DNA from 3 places in the Streptomyces rubrogriseus genome. Region 3 is predicted to be linked to each of the others. Evidence: riboswitches for the same ligand, from Rfam matches in the RefSeq annotation. Region 3 holds a riboswitch; each other region holds the start of a gene.
What was found. A riboswitch is a leader RNA that binds a small molecule or an ion and turns the genes downstream of it on or off. The one in region 3 is predicted to bind cyclic di-AMP.

Region 1: linked by a shared signal. The riboswitch ahead of Sru02f_RS34750 (transglycosylase SLT domain-containing protein) and the one ahead of Sru02f_RS24565 (M23 family metallopeptidase) in region 3 are both predicted to bind cyclic di-AMP.
Region 2: linked by a shared signal. The riboswitch ahead of Sru02f_RS28810 (M23 family metallopeptidase) and the one ahead of Sru02f_RS24565 (M23 family metallopeptidase) in region 3 are both predicted to bind cyclic di-AMP.

Annotation. Positions count from the first base shown of each region.
Region 1 is NZ_CP116256.1:7,724,773-7,731,205, reverse strand. It holds gene fahA (fumarylacetoacetase) at 1-185, opposite strand, end outside; gene Sru02f_RS34755 (HAD family hydrolase) at 649-1,458, shown strand; gene Sru02f_RS34750 (transglycosylase SLT domain-containing protein) at 1,482-1,973, opposite strand; cyclic di-AMP (ydaO/yuaA leader) riboswitch at 1,978-2,146, opposite strand; gene Sru02f_RS34745 (polyprenyl synthetase family protein) at 2,828-3,838, shown strand; gene Sru02f_RS34740 (LolA family protein) at 4,097-5,341, shown strand; gene Sru02f_RS34735 (ABC transporter ATP-binding protein) at 5,394-6,377, shown strand; gene Sru02f_RS34730 (ABC transporter permease) at 6,364-6,433, shown strand, end outside.
Region 2 is NZ_CP116256.1:6,407,825-6,414,257, forward strand. It holds gene Sru02f_RS28805 (GntR family transcriptional regulator) at 1-297, opposite strand, end outside; gene Sru02f_RS28810 (M23 family metallopeptidase) at 418-1,170, opposite strand; cyclic di-AMP (ydaO/yuaA leader) riboswitch at 1,183-1,347, opposite strand; gene Sru02f_RS28815 (M16 family metallopeptidase) at 1,539-2,927, opposite strand; gene Sru02f_RS28820 (M16 family metallopeptidase) at 2,924-4,276, opposite strand; gene Sru02f_RS28825 (DNA gyrase/topoisomerase IV subunit A) at 4,612-6,433, shown strand, end outside.
Region 3 is NZ_CP116256.1:5,357,651-5,364,083, reverse strand. It holds gene Sru02f_RS24580 (helix-turn-helix domain-containing protein) at 1-374, shown strand, start outside; gene Sru02f_RS24575 (DUF6126 family protein) at 371-490, shown strand; gene Sru02f_RS24570 (tyrosine-protein phosphatase) at 512-1,309, opposite strand; cyclic di-AMP (ydaO/yuaA leader) riboswitch at 1,734-1,893, shown strand; gene Sru02f_RS24565 (M23 family metallopeptidase) at 1,896-2,834, shown strand; gene Sru02f_RS24560 (SGNH/GDSL hydrolase family protein) at 3,079-3,864, shown strand; gene Sru02f_RS24555 (TetR/AcrR family transcriptional regulator) at 3,926-4,546, opposite strand; gene Sru02f_RS24550 (MBL fold metallo-hydrolase) at 4,698-5,882, shown strand; gene Sru02f_RS24545 (oxygenase MpaB family protein) at 6,155-6,433, shown strand, end outside.

The DNA of each region.
Region 1 (6,433 bases), 2.4 Mb from region 3:
GCGAGGAGGGCCGCGTACGGCGAGCCGAGCGCGTGGGCCGCCGCCCCCGCGTCGAGGACGTGGTCGCCCAGCCGGACGCCCACCGTCCGGTCCGTCCGGTCGAGCGAGCCGGGGATCGAGAACACGCCGTACGGAAGGTTGTGCGGGCCGAAGGGGTCGCCCTCGGGGACATCGAAGGGGGGCATCGGGTGCTGCCTCGCTTTCGTGCTCGCCATGTGCGCCGTGCGCGCCGTGTGTGCCGTTGCGTGACGGCGGCTGTACTGGGTGTGTCAAGTGTGCCGGGTGTGTCAGGTGTGCCGGGTGTGCCGTTGTGTCACGTGATCGGGGTGCGTCACGTGACGCACGCGGTCCGGCCACACGTTACGGGTGACGTGCCGCTCTTGGGCAGTACCGCCGAAGGCGGCGGCGCCCGGTCCGGGTTCGGGGGCGGAAGGCACCACGGGGAGCACCCGGCGGGCAGGTAGCGTGCGATGCCGCCGCCAACCGGTGCACAGGCCCTGAACGGGCTTTAGCCGATGATGTATCAGGTTTCGGACATCCTCGGGCGTCGTCGTGCAACGCCGTGCGGGTTCGAGCGCACTCGCTACGCCCTCGCTCGGAAGCGGTCACGGGTGAGTCGGACGGGTGCGGTGTCCGTATTCTCTGATCATGGACCGCACCGCGTATTCACTCGTCGCCACCGACCTGGACGGCACGCTGCTCCGAGGCGACGACACCGTCTCCGACCGGTCGCTGGCCGCGCTGGCGCGGGCCGCCGGGGCGGGTGCGCGGCACCTGGTGGTGACGGGGCGCCCGGCCCCCCGGGTGCGCCCGCTGCTCGACCGGCTCGGCTGCACGGGGCTCGCGGTGTGCGGACAGGGCGCGCAGGTGTACGACGCCGGCGCGCACCGGATGCTGTGGTCGGTCACCCTGGACCGGGAGCTGGCCGAGACCGCGCTCGGCAAGATCGAGGCCGAGGTGGGCCAGGTGCACGCGGCCGTGGACCAGGACGGCGTCGACGGGCTGACACTCATCGAGCCGGACTACCTGATGCCCCACCCGACGCTGCCCGCGGTGCGCGTCGAGCAGCGTGCGCAGCTGTGGTCCAGGCCGATCAGCAAGGTGCTGCTGCGCCACCCCGAGCTGACCGACGACGAACTGGCGGCGACGGCTCGCGCGGTGGTCGGTTCCCTCGCGACGGTCACCATGTCGGGGCCCGGCACGGTGGAGCTCCAGCCCTGCGGCATCACCAAGGCCACCGGTCTGGCGCTGGCCGCCGAGCACCTGGGTCTGGAGCGGCGGCGGACGATCGCCTTCGGGGACATGCCCAACGACATCCCGATGTTCCAGTGGGCGGCCCACGGTGTGGCCATGGCCGGCGCGCACCCCGAACTCAAGGCGGTGGCCGACGAGGTCACCACGACGAACGAGGACGACGGCGTGGCCGTCGTCCTCGAGCGGATCTTCGGTACCTCTTAGGCGAGGTTCGGGCGGCGTACGGCTCAGTACGCGCTGAAGACGTTGTCCATCGAGCCGTAGCGGTCGGCCGCGTAGTTGCAGGCGGCGGTGATGTTGGCGACCGGGTCGTACGGGTCCCAGGAGGTGCCCTCGACGTGGTACGCCTGGAAGGTCGGGTCGATCACCTGGAGCAGGCCCTTGGACGGGGTGCCGTTGATGGCGTTGATGTCCCAGTTGTTGATGGCGAGCGGGTTGCCGGAGGACTCACGCATGATGTTGCGGTGAATGCCCTCGTAGGTCCCGGGGATGCCGTGCTGGGCCATGATGTCGAGCGACTCGCGGATCCAGCCGTCGAGGTTGTCCGGGTAGGCCGTGGCCGCCGTGGTGGCGGTCGTGGCGGCGGCCGGGGTGGCCGCGGAAGCGGTGGTGGCGCCGATGAGCGGCAGCGCGAGCACCGCGGCACCGGTGCCGGCCACGGCGAGCTTGCGGGCGAGGCGGCTGGTGCGGGCGTGACGGTTCTGACCGTTGGCAGACATGCGGTGTCCCTCTCCTTACGCCTACGAGGTGAGCTGTCGGGTTCGGGCGGGGAGGTGCCCGGCCGTGCCCTGACGGGTACGGCTTCACCCCGAGCCGCTCCGGTGGTGACCGGTGCGGCGACTTACCTGGGTCCCCCGCTCCTGCCTGCGAGTTTGTTGGGTGGATGACTGTGCGACGGGCGGTGGCAGGATTCGGCGTCCACCCGACAGGCCGGGAACGTATGCGAGAGCACATGTCCGGAACAAGTGCAGGAATCACCCAACATGCCTGTTGACCTTGGTCTGAGGCCTATATGGCTCTTGATCCTTTGCTGCTGCCAATCCCCAACTGGCTTGCGGGGCAAAGGGAGGGCACAGGTTCCGGCCGGGTTGCCTGTAGGTCGTCCGGAGTGAGCCAACTCACTGGCTTCAACAAGCACGGCAAATGGGGCATTAAGCCCAACTGGGAGCCAACCGGCCGCGGGTGGGGACGGCTTCGGGTGTCGGGCGGGGAGGGGTGGGAAGCGGGGAAGGGGAGAGGGCGGTGGAGGGGTGGCGCATAAGGAGGGGGCGGGCGTGTCGATCGGGTGACGTTCTCGAAGTGCGGGCCGTTGGGAGGAGTGATGGGATCTTCGGTGGCGGCTCCGGCCCGTTCGCCCTCCGGCTCCGGCTCGTCCCCTCTGGCGATATCAATCAAAATCTGCTCATATCACCTGATCAAAAACATACCGTTAATGATCCGATACCGACCAGCCTGTAACGGTGGGCGCTAGCGGTGATCGAAACGTGACCGGATACGCTGACTTGAGTGGTGGCAGCGACCTATCGACAAACCAGGTAATCGCCAGTAGACACCAGCAGACAGGAGACCCCTCGTGACCGTCGTCGGGCCGTTCGGGCTGAGCGTGCGGGACCAGGCTCTGGAAGCCGATGTCCAGGCCGGATTGGTTGCTGTCGAGGAAGGGTTGCTTGAGGCAACCAAAAGCGAGGTGCCGTTCATCACGGAGGCCGCCCAGCACCTGGTGCGGGCCGGCGGGAAACGGTTCCGGCCGCTGCTGGTGATGCTCTCGGCCCAGTTCGGTGACCCCTACGCCCCCGGGATCGTGCCCTCGGCCGTGGTCGTGGAGCTGACCCACCTCGCCACGCTGTACCACGACGACGTGATGGACGAGGCCGCCGTGCGGCGCGGGGTGCCCAGTGCGAACACCCGCTGGGACAACTCGGTCGCGGTCCTCACCGGCGACTTCCTGTTCGCCCGCGCCTCCCAGATCCTCGCCGACCTCGGACCCGAGGCGGTCCGCGTCCAGGCCCTCGCCTTTGAGCGGCTGGTCACCGGTCAGATCCTGGAGACGGCCGGCCCGCAGGACGGCCGCGACCCGGTCGACCACTACCTAGACGTGCTGGGCGGCAAGACGGGCTCCCTGGTGGCGGTCTCCTGCCGGTTCGGCGCGATGATGTCCGGCGCCGACGAGACGGTGGTGGACGTCCTCACCCAGTACGGCGAGCGGCTCGGCGTCGCCTTCCAGCTCGCCGACGACGTCCTGGACATCGCCTCCGACTCCGACGAGTCCGGCAAGACGCCCGGCACGGACCTGCGCGAGGGCATCCCCACCCTGCCCGTGCTGCGGCTGCGCGAGCGGGCGGCCCGGCTGGGACTCGCCGAGGACCTCGCGCTGTGCGAGCTGCTCGACTCCGACCTGAGCGACGACGCGCGGCACGCCGAGGCGCTGCGCCTGCTGCGTGCCCACCCCGCGCTGGAGCAGGCCCGCCGGGACACCGTCCGGTACGCGGAGGAGGCCCGGGCGGCGCTGGCCCCGCTGCGCGAGTGCGACGCGAAGGCCGCGCTGGTGGAGCTGTGCGACGCGGTGGTCCACCGGGCCGGCTGACCGCCCTCCGCGGTCCGTCGCCGCCTGCGCGGTCCGCGCCGGCCCCTACGGGGCGGGGGAGTCGGCGCCCCTGCGTGTCATCCCGCAGGAGTAGGCGGAGTTGAGCCCGCGGTCTGACGCTTGTGCTCCGGCGATTTGGTCAGATGGACACCACGGAAAAACACCAATCCTCACCGATTCGGGTGAGAATGGCGGCTCACGGGTGAACGAGTGCGAGGTCGCGAGACAGCCGCCGCCGACGACGGAGGTAGGGCACACATGGCACCGATCGATTCCGACGACAACACGACCGCCCGGGAGGGCGAGGAGCTGCGGGCCGGACGGCGCAAGGCCGCGCGGTACGTCGTCCCGGTCGCGGTGATGGGAGTGGCGGCCGCGACGATCGGGCTCGTTCCCGCGCTCGCCGACTCCGGCGACCCCGACCTGCCGAAGGTCACGGCGGAGCAGCTCATAGAGAAGATCGCCGAGTCGGACGTCCAGCAGCTGTCCGGCACGGTGCGCATCAACACCGACCTGGGTCTGCCGGACCTCGGCGGGCTGGAGAGCGGCCTGATGTCCGGAATGTCCGGAGGTCCGGGCTCCGGCGGGGATGGCGAGGGCTCCGCCGCCGACCCCTCGGCCAAGCTCACCGAGCTGGTGTCCGGCAGCCACACGCTGCGCGTCGCGGCCGACGGCCCCGACCGGCAGAAGCTGTCCCTGCTGGAGAACGCCGCCGAGTACAGCCTGATCCACAACGGCAAGGACGTCTGGGGCTACGACAGCTCGTCCAACGAGGTCTACCACTCCACCGCCGCCGACGGCGCCGGGCGGCCGGAGAAGGACGTGCCGGGCCAGGACGTGCCGGCCACCCCGAAGGACTTCGCCGACCAGGCGCTCAAGGCGGTCGACGACACCACGTCCGTGACCGTCGGCGGTACCGCGCAGGTGGCCGGCCGGGACGCCTACCGCCTGGTCGTCGAGCCCAAGCAGGACGGATCGACGGTCGGTGCGATCACCGTGGCGGTGGATGCCGAGACCGGCACGCCGCTGAAGTTCACCCTGACCCCGGCGAGCGGCGGCGCCGCCGTCGTGGACGTGGGCTTCACCAAGGTCAGCTTCGCCAAGCCGGACGCGTCGACGTTCGACTTCACGCCACCCGAGGGGGCCAAGGTCACCGAGGCCGACGAGGCCGGCGAGCGGGCCGGGGCCCCGGAGCACGGCCGCGGGGCCGAGGGCGAGCTCGCCAAGGGGATGGACGGCATCGAGGTCATCGGCGAGGGCTGGAACTCGATCGCCACCTTCGACACCGGCGCTGAGGGCGGCCTGCCCACGGACTCCGCGGGCGACCTGGGCGGCCTCGGCGGCTTCCTCGGCTCCTTCGGCGACCAGGTCAAGGGCGACTTCGGCTCGGGCACGGTCTTCAAGACCCGCCTGGTCAACGCCCTGATCACGGACGACGGCAAGGTCTACGCCGGTGCGGTCACCAAGGACGCGCTGGTGAAGGCGGCCGACGCCGCGAAGTAGGATCCCGCAGCACCCCCACCCGTACGGCGAAGAGGACGAGAAGAGGGAGCCGATGGCCGAAGCGTCCGCCACGGAGCCGGAGCGCCCGGACCAGGAGAGCGCGGATGACGCCGTCATCGCCACCCGCGCGCTCACCAAGCGCTACCGCGGCGGACAGCTCGCCGTCGACGGTCTGGACCTGACCGTCCCGGCGGGCAGTGTCTTCGGCTTCCTCGGGCCCAACGGCTCCGGCAAGACCACCACCATCCGCATGCTGATGGGGCTGATCGAACCCACCTCGGGCAGCGCCCGGGTCCTCGGCCGGCCCATGCCACGCGCGGCCCGCGCCGTACTGCCCCGGGTCGGCGCCCTCATCGAGGGCCCGGCCCTGTACGGCTTCCTCTCCGGTCGGGACAACCTGCTGCGCTACGACGCCGCCGACCCGACCGCCGACCCGCGCACCCGGCGCGAGCGCGTAGGGGCGGCGCTGGACCGGGTGGGCCTCGCGGCCGCCGGCGGCAAGAAGGCGAAGGCGTACTCGCTCGGGATGAAGCAGCGGCTGGGGCTCGCCGCCGCGCTGCTCCAGCCGCGCCGGCTGCTGGTGCTGGACGAGCCGACCAACGGTCTCGACCCGCAGGGCATGCGCGAGATCCGCACCCTCGTGCGCGAACTGGCCTCCGACGGCACCACCGTCTTCCTCTCCTCCCACCTGCTGGACGAGATCGAGCAGGTGTGCACCCACGCCGCCGTGATGGCACAGGGCCGGCTGGTCACCCAGGGCGCGGTCGCCGATCTGGCGGCCGGGGCACGGGGCCGGCTGGTGGTGACCACGCCGGACGCGGGCGACGCGGCCAGGGTGCTGAAGGAGCAGGGGGCCGCGGACGTGGTCGTCGACGGGGACCGGGTGACGGCGGAGCCACCGGAGCGCGACCTCGCCGAGGTGAACGCGGCGCTGGTCGCGGCCCGCGTCCGGGTCCGGGGCTTCGTGGTGGAACACGCCTCGCTGGAGGACGCGTTCGTGGCGCTGACCGGGGAGGGCTTCGATGTCGCGGGCTGATGTGCGGGACGAGCCGGTGGGGGAGCCCGCGGGCGGGGCGCGGGACCCGATTGCGC
Region 2 (6,433 bases), 1.1 Mb from region 3:
TGCGTCGGTGCGCCGCCGCGCGGCCCGGGAGGCGCCGAGCGGCTCGAGGAGCGTGCGGGTCTCCAGCAGGTCGGCGGCCTCCCGCCGGGTCGGTTCCGCGACGCACGCGCCCGCGTGCCGCCGGGTCACCACGAAGCCCTCCGCCTCCAGCGTGCGCAGGGCCTCGCGGACGGGGACGCGGGAGACGCCGTAACGGCGGGCGAGGATCTCCTCGGTGAGCCGGCTCCCGCGTCCGTGGACGCCGGTCACGATGTCGTCCCGAATCGCCGTGCACACCGAATGTGCCGGAATACGCATGACCGACCTCCGCCTTGATCCCCAGAAACGTCGACGATGGACGCGCTTTCAGCGACTCTAGGCCAATCAAGCCGGCATGGAATACAAAAAGCCCCGACTCGGGAAGCCGGGGCTTTTTCGTCAGACGTTCACTCCGTGGGAGCGGAGATAGGCGACGGGGTCCATGTCCGAGCCGTACTCGGGGCTGGTACGGGCCTCGAAGTGCAGGTGCGGTCCGGTGACGTTGCCGGTGGCACCCGAGACGCCGATCTGCTGGCCGGGCTCGACCGACTGGCCGACCGAGACGCCGATGGACGACAGGTGCCCGTACTGGGTGTACGTGCCGTCGTGCATCCTGATCACGACCTGGTTGCCGTACGCGCCGCCCCAGCCGGCCTCGACGACGGTGCCGACGCCCACGGAGTGCACGGACGTGCCGCTGGAGGCGTGGAAGTCGATGCCGGTGTGGCTGCCGGAGGACCACAGGGAGCTGCCGGCCTGGTAGGCGGTGGAGACGTACGAGGCGGTGATCGGCGCGACGAAGGTGTTGAGGCGCTCGCGCTCCGCCTCCCGCGCGGCGCGCTCCTTGGCCTCGCGCGCCTCCTTGGCCGCCTCGGCCGCCCGCTCGCGGGCCGCCTCGCGGGCGGCGGCGTCCGCGGCCGCCTGCTTCTGGGCGAGGGCCTGGGCGTCGATCTCGTCGGCTATGGAGTCGCCGATGGTGACGACCGGGGTGAGCCCGGTCTGTTCCACCTCGGGCTCGGCGGCCAGCGCCGGAGCCGCGAGGGTGCCGACCACGCCGGTGGTGGCGAGGGCCGCGACACCCGCCGCGCGGGCGGTGGTGCGGTGCACCCGACTGGGACGGCGGTGCTTCCCGGTGGCGCGCGTGAACGCCATGTAGAGGCTTGTCCTTTCCTTCCCTCTCGCCTACCGGGTTAGCTGACGGGTTCGGAGGTGGAAGGTCTCCTACGGACCCCCTCGCGGTGCGCGCGGGCGTCCGATTCACCCCAGGGACTTCGATGGGTCCCCGGCTCCCCTGGCTCGCGCCGTACGGGGACTCGGCGATGACTGTCCGGTGCCGCGGATGCGGCGCACTGCCTGACGAACAGCCCGGACGACGCTAAACGCGGCTGCGTTCAATCCTCAAACGCAACAGGCTTTTTGTAGCGCACGCCACAGGGCAGACGAGCAACCACTCCCCCAATCCGGACAAACGGCGGCCCCGGTGACACACCGGTCACCGGGGCCGCCGCGCGCGCGTGCCGCTACTCGGCCGCCACCACGGTGACTTCGCCGATGCCGAGGGCCTCGACGGGCTCCTTGATCTGCGCCGCGTCGCCGACCAGGACCGTCACGAGACGGTCCACCGGGAAGGCGTTCACGACCGCCGCGGTGGCCTCCACGGTGCCCGTGGCGGCCAGTTGACGGTAGAGCGTGGCCTGGAAGTCGTCGGGCAGGTGCTGCTCGACCTGGTCGGCCAGCGTGCTCGCCACGGCCGCCGCCGTCTCGTACTTCAGCGGCGCCACGCCCACCAGGTTCTGCACGGCCACGTCGCGCTCGGCGTCGGTGAGCCCCTCCGCGGCCAGCTTGCGCAGCACCGTCCACAGGTCCTCCAGGGCGGGACCGGTGTTGGGGGTGTCGACGGATCCGCTGATGGCGAGCATCGCGGCGCCCGTGCCGTCCGGCGCGGAGCGCAGGACCTGGCCGAACGCCCGCACACCGTAGGTGTAGCCCTTCTCCTCGCGCAGGACGCGGTCCAGGCGCGAGGTGAGGGTGCCGCCCAGGCAGTAGGTGCCGAGCACCTGCGCGGGCCACACGCGGTCGTGCCGGTCGGCGCCGGTGCGGCCGATCAGCAGCTGCGTCTGGACGGCGCCGGGACGGTCCACGATGACGACCCGGCCCCGGTCGTCGGCGGTCACCGGGGGCACGGGACGCGGCTCGGCGGCCGAGCCGGTCCAGGCGCCCAGGGTGTCGCCGAGCAACGCGTCCAGGTCGACGCCGGTGAGGTCGCCGACGACCACCGCGGTGGCCGTGGCGGGGCGGACGTGCCGCTCGTAGAAGGCGCGTACGGCCGCCGCGTCGATGGCCTCGACCGTCTCCTCCGTGCCCTGGCGCGGGCGCGACATGCGCGCGTCGGCCGGGAACAGCTCCTTGGAGAGTTCCTTGGCGGCACGCCGGGAGGGGTTGGCCAGCTCGTGCGGGATCTCGTCGAGCCTGTTGCGCACCAGCCGTTCGACCTCGCCGTCCGCGAAGGCGGGCGCCCTGAGGGCGTCGGCGAGCAGGCCGAGTGCCTTGCCGAGGCGCGAGGCGGGCACCTCCAGGCTCAGCCGGACGCCGGGGTGGTCGGCGTGCGCGTCCAGGGTGGCGCCGCAGCGCTCCAGCTCGGCGGCGAAGTCCTCCGCGGAGTGCTTGTCGGTGCCCTCGGAGAAGGCGCGCGCCATGATGGTGGCGACGCCGTCGAGACCGGCCGGCTCGGCGTCCAGGGGGGCGTCGAGGAGCACCTCGACGGCGACGACCTGCTGGCCGGGGCGGTGGCAGCGCAGCACGGTGAGGCCGTTGTCGAGGCTGCCGCGCTCGGGGGCGGGGAACGCCCACGGCTTGGGCTCGCCGGCCTGCGGCTGGGCGTGGAATTCCATGGTGGCGAGCTCGGTCACTTGGCCGCCTCCTCGTTCTCGTCGGTGGCGTCGGTCTCGTCGGCGGGGGCGGTGGGCTCGTAGACGAGCACCGCGCGGTTGTCGGGGCGCAGGCGGGCCTTGGCGACCTCCTGGACCTCCTCCGCGGTCACCTCGAGCACCCGCTGCACGGCGGTGAGGGCGAGCTGCGGGTCGCCGAACAGGACGGCGTACCGGCACAGTTCGTCCGCGCGGCCGGCGACCGTGCCCAGGCGGTCCAGCCACTCGCGCTCGAGCTGGGCCTGGGCGCGCTCCATCTCCTCGGCCGTGGGGCCCTCCTCGGCGAAGCGGGCCAGCTCCTCGTCGATGGCCGTCTCGATGACCGGCACCTCGACGTCGCCGGACGTCTTCACGTCCAGCCAGCCCAGGGAGGGCGCCCCGGCGAGCCGGAGCAGGCCGAACCCGGCGGCGACGGCGGTGCGGTCGCGGCGGACGAGCCGGTTGTACAGGCGGGACGACTCGCCGCCGCCCAGGACGGTCAGGGCCAGGTCGGCCGCGTCGCACGCGCGCGTGCCGTCCTCCGGCAGGCGGTAGGCCGCCATCAGGGCGCGGGCCGGGACCTCCTCCTCGACGACCTCCCGCAGTTCCCCGCCCATGACGTCGGGCAGCGCGCCGTCCCGGGGCGGCTGCTTGCCGTCGTGCGAGGCGATGGAGCCGAAGTACTTCTCGATCCACGCGAGTGTCTGCTCGGGGTCGATGTCGCCGACGACCGAGAGCACCGCGTTGTTCGGCGCGTAGTAGGTGCGGAAGAACGCGCGCGCGTCCTCCAGGGTCGCCGCGTCCAGGTCTGCCATCGAGCCGATCGGCGTGTGGTGGTAGGGGTGGCCCTCCGGGTAGGCGAGGGCGGTCAGCTTCTCGAAGGCGGTGCCGTAGGGGACGTTGTCGTAGCGCTGGCGGCGTTCGTTCTTGACGACGTCCCGCTGGTTCTCCATCGACTCGTCGTCCAGGGCGGCGAGCAGGGAGCCCATGCGGTCGGCCTCCAGCCAGAGGGCGAGCTCCAGCTGGTGGGCGGGCATGGTCTCGAAGTAGTTGGTCCGCTCGAAGCTGGTGGTGCCGTTGAGCGAGCCGCCGGCGCCCTGCACCAGCTCGAAGTGGCCGTTGCCCTTGACCTGGGCGGAGCCCTGGAACATGAGGTGCTCGAAAAGGTGAGCCAGGCCGGTGCGCCCCTTGACCTCGTGGCGCGAGCCGACGTCGTACCAGAGGCACACCGCCGCGACCGGGGTCAGGTGGTCCTCGGAGAGCACCACGCGCAGGCCGTTGGCCAGGCGGTGCTCGGTCGCTGTCAGGCCGCCGGAGCCTGCCTGGGCTGTGGCCGTGTGACCCATGGGCATGTACGTCCCTTCGATCGCGAGATCCTGGTGGAGTCACTGGGTGAACCACCGGGTGGAATCCATGGGCGGAACTGCGGAATTCCGCCGGTCCTGCCACTGTATGCAAGCGTGCGGGCGGCCGGTGGAGTTCCCGGGCCTCGTACGCCGAGAGCGAGAACGCGGTTGACGGGCCGCCGGAGACGGCTGCGCGGACGGCACCCCGGGACGAGGGCGTACCCTGCGGGCAGCGCCGGGCCGGCAGCCCGTGACGGGTCCTGGTCGGTCGCTGTCAGTGCCGCAGTCCACAATGGACGGCGTCAGATCACCGTTCACGCTTCAGCAAGGAGCCGGCAGCGATGGCCCGCCGTAGTACGAAGACCCCGCCGCCCGACGACTCGTACGAGGAGAAGATCCTCGACATCGACGTCGTCGACGAGATGCAGGGCTCCTTCCTCGAGTACGCGTACTCGGTCATCTACTCCCGTGCGCTGCCGGACGCCCGCGACGGCCTCAAGCCGGTGCACCGGCGCATCGTCTACCAGATGAACGAGATGGGCCTGCGGCCCGAGCGCGGCTACGTGAAGTGCGCCCGCGTCGTCGGCGAGGTCATGGGCAAGCTGCATCCGCACGGCGACGCGTCGATCTACGACGCCCTGGTCCGCATGGCCCAGTCGTTCTCGATGCGGGTGCCGCTGGTGGACGGCCACGGCAACTTCGGCTCGCTGGGCAACGACGACCCGCCGGCCGCCATGCGGTACACCGAGTGCCGGATGGCCGAGGCCGCAGGCCTGATGACGGAGTCCATCGACGAGGACACCGTCGACTTCGCCCCGAACTACGACGGCCAGGAGCAGGAGCCGGTGGCCCTGCCCGCCGCCTTCCCGAACCTGCTGGTCAACGGCGCCTCGGGCATCGCGGTCGGCATGGCCACGAACATGCCGCCGCACAATCTGCGCGAGGTGATCGCGGCTGCCCGGCATCTGATCCGGTACCCGAACGCCGACCTGGACGCGCTGATGAAGCACGTGCCGGGCCCCGACCTGCCCACCGGCGGCCGCATCGTCGGCCTGCCCGGCATCCGGGACGCGTACGAGACGGGCCGCGGCACCTTCAAGATCCGCGCGACGGTGTCCGTGGAGACGGTGACGGCCCGCCGCAAGGGTCTCGTCGTCACCGAGCTGCCCTTCGCGGTCGGCCCGGAGAAGGTCATCTCGAAGATCAAGGACCTGGTCGGCGCGAAGAAGATCCAGGGCATCGCGGACGTCAAGGACCTCACCGACCGCGCCCACGGACTGCGCCTGGTCATCGAGATCAAGAACGGCTTCGTGCCCGAGGCGGTCCTGGAGCAGCTCTACAAGCTGACGGCCATGGAGGAGTCCTTCGGCATCAACAACGTCGCCCTGGTCGACGGCCAGCCCCTCACCCTGGGCCTCAAGGAGCTGCTGGAGGTCTATCTCGACCACCGCTTCACCGTCGTCAGGCGCCGCAGCGAGTTCCGCCGCAGCAAGAAGCGCGACCGGCTGCACCTGGTGGAGGGCCTGCTCACCGCCCTGGTCGACATCGACGAGGTCATCCGCCTCATCCGCTCCAGCGAGAACTCCGCGCAGGCCAAGCAGCGCCTGATGGAGCGGTTCTCTCTGAGCGACGTCCAGACTCAGTACATCCTGGACACGCCGCTGCGCCGGCTCACCAAGTACGACCGCATCGAGCTGGAGTCCGAGAAGGACCGGCTGAACGCCGAGATCGAGGAGCTGACCCGGATCCTCGACTCGGACGCGGAGCTGCGCAAGCTGGTCTCGGCCGAACTGGCGGCGGTGGCGAAGAAGTTCGGCACCGACCGGCGTACGACTCTGCTGGAGTCGAGCGGCGCCCCGGTCGCCGCCGTGCCGCTCCAGGTGGCGGACGACCCGTGCCGGGTGCTGCTGTCGTCGACGGGCCTGCTGGCCCGCACCGCGAACGACGAGCCTCTCGTCACGGAGGCCGGGGCCAAGCGCGTCAAGCACGATCTGATCGTCTCGGCGGTGCCGGCCACCGCGCGCGGCGAAGTGGGCGTGGTGACGTCCGGCGGGCGGCTGCTGCGGGTGAACGTGGTGGACCTGCCCCAGCTCCCGGAGGCGATGCCGACGCCGAATCTCGCGGGCGGCGCGCCGCTGGCCGAGTTCGTGTCCCTGGAGGACG
Region 3 (6,433 bases):
ACCGGGATGCCGTAGTGCGGGCCGCCGACATGGAACCCACCGCCGCGGGCGGCTGGACGTACTGGCGGGCCGGAGCGCCGGGCCGCGGCATGCAGGCCCTGCGCGTCCAGGTTCCGTACGGCTCCCAGGGCGACGTCGTGCGGGTGCACCCCGGCGAGGAGTGGCTGCACGTCCTGCGGGGCCGGCTGCGACTGCGCCTCGGGGACACCGAGCACCGGCTCACCGCGGGGGACAGCGCCCACTTCGACTCGATGACCCCGCACCGGATCGCCGCGCAGGACCCCGACGGGGTCGAGCTGCTGTTCGTCCACACCCTGCTGCAGAGCCCGACGGCCGCCCCGTGCCTCGGCCCGACCCCTGGAGAGACGCCATGAGCACCATGCAGGAGAAGTTCCCGCGCGCCCTGTGGGTGCGGCTGATCGTCTACATCGCCCTGGGGCACGTCTTCGGCGGCTTCCTCTACCTGCTGTTCGAGGTGGGCGCCAAGTAGCGCCGGCCGCGGGCGGGTGGCTCAGTCCAGCATCCGCTCGCGCAGCCGCTCCCGGGTCGCGGGAGTGAGCCGCAGGCCCTGCTCCAGGTAGGCGTCGACGCCGCCCCACGTCTCCTCGACGGTCTCGAAGGCCGCCGCCAGGTACTCGGCGCGCGCGTCGAACAGGGGGCTGAGCAGCTCCATGACCTCGGGGGAGTAGGCCGAGGCCGCGGAACCGCTGCGGCGCACCTTGTAGCGGCGGTGCGCGGCATTCGACTTCAGGTAGTCCTCGACGACGGCCTCGCGCTCGACACCGAGGGCGAGCAGCGTGACGGCGATCGACAGGCCCGCGCGGTCCTTTCCGGCGGCGCAGTGCATCAGGGCCGGGACGCTGTCCTCGGCGAGCGCGTGCAGGATGCGGGAGTGCTCCGCGGTGCGCTCCGTGACGATCGCGCGGTAGGAGCCGATCATCCGGTCCGCGGCCTTGCCGTCGGCCAGGATCTCGCGCAGCTGGTCGAGGTCGCCGTCACGGACCATCTTCCAGAACTCGGCGCCGTCGGCCGGGTCGCTCAGCGGCAGGTTCACATTGCGCACGCCCGGCAGCTCGACGTCCGGGCCCTCGAGCTTCTGGTCGGCCGCGTTGCGGAAGTCGAAGATCGTGTGCAGGCCCAGCGAGGCCAGGAACGCGGCGTCCTCCCCGGTGGCGTGAGCCAGGTGACCGCTGCGGAACAGCACCCCCTGCCGCACCCGCCGCCCGTCCACGGTGGGCAGGCCGCCCACGTCCCGGAAGTTGCGCACACCGGTCAGCTCGGGTTCGGTCGACGGGACCTGCTGCGTCACGGGGGCTCCTCCCACTCCGCCCCGCCGCCGCTGCTCGCCGGCGGGCTCCACCCGACGATACGGCATCACCCGGACGCGAAATGGCGCCCCGAGGGATATTCCGGGCCGATAAGGCCCTTCTGTCCGAATTGGTATCTTAATTACAACTGGCCCTGAAATGGCGGAGGGTGAATGAGGGGCGCGTGAGCAGCGTCATATCCGTGACCGTGCGTTGCCCGTCATGTTCACGTAATTCAACTGTTTCTCAAGGGGCTTTAAGCAAAAGCGTGCCGCGGAAATCGACGCAGGGTTACCGGACATTCCCGTAAAGGATCAATCGGAACACCTGCCGGGGGAACCCTTCGCTTGTCCCTGTGCGTCTTGGTCCCTTACGTTCACCACCGATCCGGACGGACGCCTAATCCTGCCGCCGACCGGAGCCCGCACTCATCGACCACCCGTACACGGCAGGAGCGGGGGACCCACAGGTAGAACTGCCTGTTCCGGTTCCCGGAACGGCTTGGGGTAAAGCCGCGTTTCGGCGCGGCCGGGCATCTCCAGCCCGCACCCGACAGCTCACCTCGCAGGCGCCGGAGAGGAATTCGCCATGCCCGCGAAGGGTAAGCACCGCCGTACCAGGGCCATGCGCCTGACCCGCACCATCGCCGTCGCCGGGACCGGTGGCGCCGCGCTCGCGCTCCCGCTGATGGGTGCCGCCGCCGCCAACGCCGCTCCCGCGCACTCCGTTTCCGAGCAGGCCGTGCACTCCGTTCCGGCGTCGGCCAAGAAGGCCGCCGCCGAGAAGAACTCCGACTCGCACACCTACACGGTGAAGAGCGGCGACTACCTCTCGAAGATCGCCGACGAGCAGGACGTCGACGGCGGCTGGAAGAAGCTCTACGCGGACAACCGCGAGGCCGTCGGTTCCGACCCGTCGCTGATCCACCCCGGCCTCAAGCTGTCGATCGGCGGCCAGGCCGCCAAGTCGTCGGCGCCGTCCTCCGCGCAGTCCGAGAAGCCCGCGCAGAAGTCCGCCGAGAAGCCTGCCGCGAAGCCCGCCGCGAAGCCGGCCCAGAAGTCGACGGACGTCGAGAAGGCCTCCTCCTCGGACTCCGGCAGCCAGTCCACGGGCACCACCAGCGGCTACACCTCCCCCGTCGCGGGCGGCACCGTCGGCACCCCGTACCACCAGTCCGGCAGCATGTGGTCCAGCGGCTACCACACCGGCACCGACTTCGTCGTCCCGACCGGCACCTCCCTCAAGGCCGTCGGCGCGGGCACCGTCGTCTCGGCCGGCTGGGGCGGCGCGTACGGCAACCAGGTCGTCATCCAGCTCGCCGACGGCCACTACGCCCAGTACGCCCACCTCTCCTCGCTCTCCGTCTCCGCCGGTCAGTCGGTGACGGCGGGTCAGCAGGTCGGCCTCTCGGGCGCCACCGGCAACGTGACCGGCCCGCACCTGCACTTCGAGATCCGCACCACGCCGGACTACGGCTCGGACATCGACCCGCTGGCGTTCCTGCGCTCGCACGGCGTCTCCGTCTGACGACCGGTTCCGCGCGGCCCCCGCGCACCGGAGGCCGGACCCCGATCCCCGGGTCCGGCCTTCGGCGTGTCCGGACCCCGGTGCAGGCGCCGTGCAGGGCCCTCGCCGTATTCCGGAATTGACGAATACTTTAGGCGTGGCCTTTCTCACCGCCCGTCAATCCCTTCCTACGGTCGCGTAGGTCACATTCCAAGGTGAATCATGGGCCGATGTGGCAGACGATTCGAAGAGTGACAGCAGAGCAGTGATCGGGTCGTACGTGGCGGTGGGGGACAGCTTCACCGAGGGCGTCGGCGACCCCGGCCCCGACGGGGCGTTCGTCGGCTGGGCCGACCGGCTCGCCGTACTGCTCGCGGACCGGCGCCCCGAGGGCGACTTCACGTACACGAACCTCGCCGTGCGCGGCAGGCTCCTCGACCAGATCGTGGCGGAACAGGTCCCGCGGGTCGTCGGACTCGCGCCCGACCTCGTCTCGTTCGCGGCGGGCGGCAACGACATCATCCGGCCCGGCACCGATCCCGACGAGGTCGCCGAGCGGTTCGAGCTGGCGGTGGCCGCGCTGACCGCCGCGGCCGGAACCGTCCTGGTGACCACCGGGTTCGACACCCGGGGGGTGCCCGTCCTCAAGCACCTGCGCGGCAAGATCGCCACGTACAACGGGCACGTCCGCGCCATCGCCGACCGCTACGGCTGCCCGGTGCTCGACCTGTGGTCGCTGCGGAGCGTCCAGGACCGCAGGGCGTGGGACGCCGACCGGCTGCACCTGTCGCCGGAGGGGCACACCCGGGTGGCGCTGCGCGCGGGGCAGGCCCTGGGCCTGCGCGTCCCGGCCGATCCGGACCAGCCCTGGCCGCCCCTGCCGCCGCGCGGCACGCTCGACGTCCGGCGCGACGACGTGCACTGGGCGCGCGAGTACCTGGTGCCGTGGATCGGGCGCCGGCTGCGGGGCGAGTCGTCGGGCGACCACGTGACGGCCAAGGGGACGCTGTCTCCGGACGACATCAAGACGCGGATCGCCGCGGTGGCCTGACACCGAGGCCGGTGCTGTCCCGGCGGGCCGGTGCACCGGCTGGCCGGTGTCCCGACGGGCGCTAACGCCGCGTCGGTGTCAACGCCGCCCGCTCCAGGCCCAGTTCCCGGGCCAGGGCGTCGTCCACCCACGCCTGCGCCCGGGCCCGCGACACCGTGCCCGTGTACGAGGTGAGCTGCACCGCCAGCCCGTCCAGCAACGCCGTCAGCCGCAGGGCCGCGGCGTCCGGCTCGGGGCAGGAGAACTCACCGGCGGCCACGCCCTCGGCGATGACCTCGGCGATCGCCGCCTTCCACTGGCGGTCCAGCTCGCGCGCGACCTCCCGCAGCGCGGGCTCGCGCGGCGCCGCCGCCCAGCCCTCGATCCACAGCCGCCAGCCCTTGGCCGGCCCGGTCGGCGCGTACCACCGCACGGCCGCCCGCAGCCGGCGCAGCGCCGACGTGCGACGGGCCAGCAGCCCCCGCAGATGGGCGAGGTCGTCCTCGGCGGCATGCGTGAACGCGGCGGCGACCAGGCGCTCCTTCGTGGAGAAGTGGTAGAGCACCAGGGCGTTGCTGACGCCGAGCGCCGCGGCCACGTCGGCGATCCGCAACGCCGCCACGCCCCGCGCCGATATCTGCTCGATGGCGGCGCCCAGCAGCTCCTCGCGCCGCTCCGCCACGCTCAACCGCACTCTCCCCACGCACGTCACCCTATACAGGCGCCGGGACGTGCGCCGACGCCCTTCCCGGTCGCGACGGACCGGGGGAACACGGACGTCGCATCCGTCGTTCGAGGTGGCGTAGGACGAGACGAACACAATGAGAGCCTGAACCACTCCACCTGGAGGTACCGTGGCCGCCTTCCGTTCCCCGAGTCCCGGATTCAGCGTGCCCCGGCCCGCGGCCTTCGGCGCCGACCCGAGCGGTGAGCGCATGGCGCGCATCCGCAGATCGCCGCACTTCCGCGACGGCGTCTTCCAGAACCCCGGGGGCACGGCACGGACCCGGCCCTCCGGATCGGCCGCCGAATTCGCCAAGATCTACTTCAACAAGGAGGCGCGGCTGCGCCGGTCCCCGCAGGGGCCGGTCCCGGTGCACGCCACCACCCTGGCCGACCTCGCCCGGCCGCCCGCCACCGGGCTCCGGCTGACCTGGATGGGCCACTCCAGCGTGCTCGCCGAGATCGACGGACAGCGCGTGCTCTTCGACCCGGTGTGGGGCGAGCGCTGCTCCCCGTTCCCCTTCGCCGGCCCCAAGCGCCTGCATCCGGTCCCGCTGCCACTGGCCGCCCTGGGCCCGGTCGACGTGGTCGTCATCTCCCACGACCACTACGACCACCTGGACATGCCCACCATCAAGGCACTGGCCGGCACGGACACCGTGTTCGCCGTGCCGCTCGGCGTCGGCGGCCACCTCGAACACTGGGGTGTCTCCCCCGACCGGCTGCGGGAGCTGGACTGGCACGAGTCGACGCGCGTCGGCGGCCTCACCCTCACCGCCACCCCGGCCCGGCACTTCTGCGGGCGCGGGCTGCGCAACACCCAGCACACCCTCTGGGCGTCCTGGGTCGTCGCCGGTGCCGAGCACCGCGTGTACCACAGCGGGGACACCGGCTACTTCGACGGATTCCGCGACATCGGCGCCGCGCACGGGCCGTTCGACGCCACGATGATCCAGCTCGGGGCGTACGCCGAGTTCTGGCCGGACATCCACATGACCCCCGAGGAGGGTGTCCGTGCCCACCTCGACCTCCAGGGCGGCCGTCCGCACGGTGCCCTGCTGCCGATCCACTGGGGCACCTTCAACCTGGCGCCGCACGCGTGGGCGGAGCCGGGGGAGTGGACGGTGGCCGCGGCCGGTGCGGTCGGGCAGGCGGTCGCCCTGCCCGTCCCCGGACTGCCCTTCGAACCCGGGGGCGAGCTGCCCGTACACCCCTGGTGGCGGGCCCTGTCCGCGCCGCTGAAGCAGGAGTGGCCCGTCCCCGTGGTCGCCGCCGCCGAGCCCCGTACCGACCTCGGTCTCGTGAGCGAGGGCTGAGCAGCGGCGAAGCGGAACGTGTGACGCGGTCCCGCCGGCCCAGCGGCCGGCCGGACAGGAGCGGCCCGGCGCACTGGCGCCGGGCCGCTCCCGTATGACGGGCCCGGACCGCCCACGAACCCTCCGTCACGCCCATTGCTCACGCAGACGTGCCTCGCTATGTTAATGAGAAATCACATCACTCGGCAGGGCTCGAAGTGTGGTGGTCACTCAACTGACGTGCGAGAACAGCTCAGTGAACCGTCTGACCTTCAGGGAAGCGGGTTAAGTCAATGGAGAATCTCAGCAGGCGAGGAGTCCTGTCGCTCGGTGTCGCGCTCGGGCTCGTGGGCGTGGCGGACGGCGCGAAGGGATGGGCGTGGCCGTCGGCGGACTCGGTGGCCGGCACCGGCGCGGGCGCCGATCCGGAGTACGTGTGGGACAGCGCGACGGACCCCCTGATGGCCGCGCTGCTCGAGAACGGCAGCGTTCCGTCGATCAACACCGCGATGGCCGGGTGGGTGAACAACGCCGACCCGCTGCCCGGCGGATTCCCGGCCGAGCTCACCGCG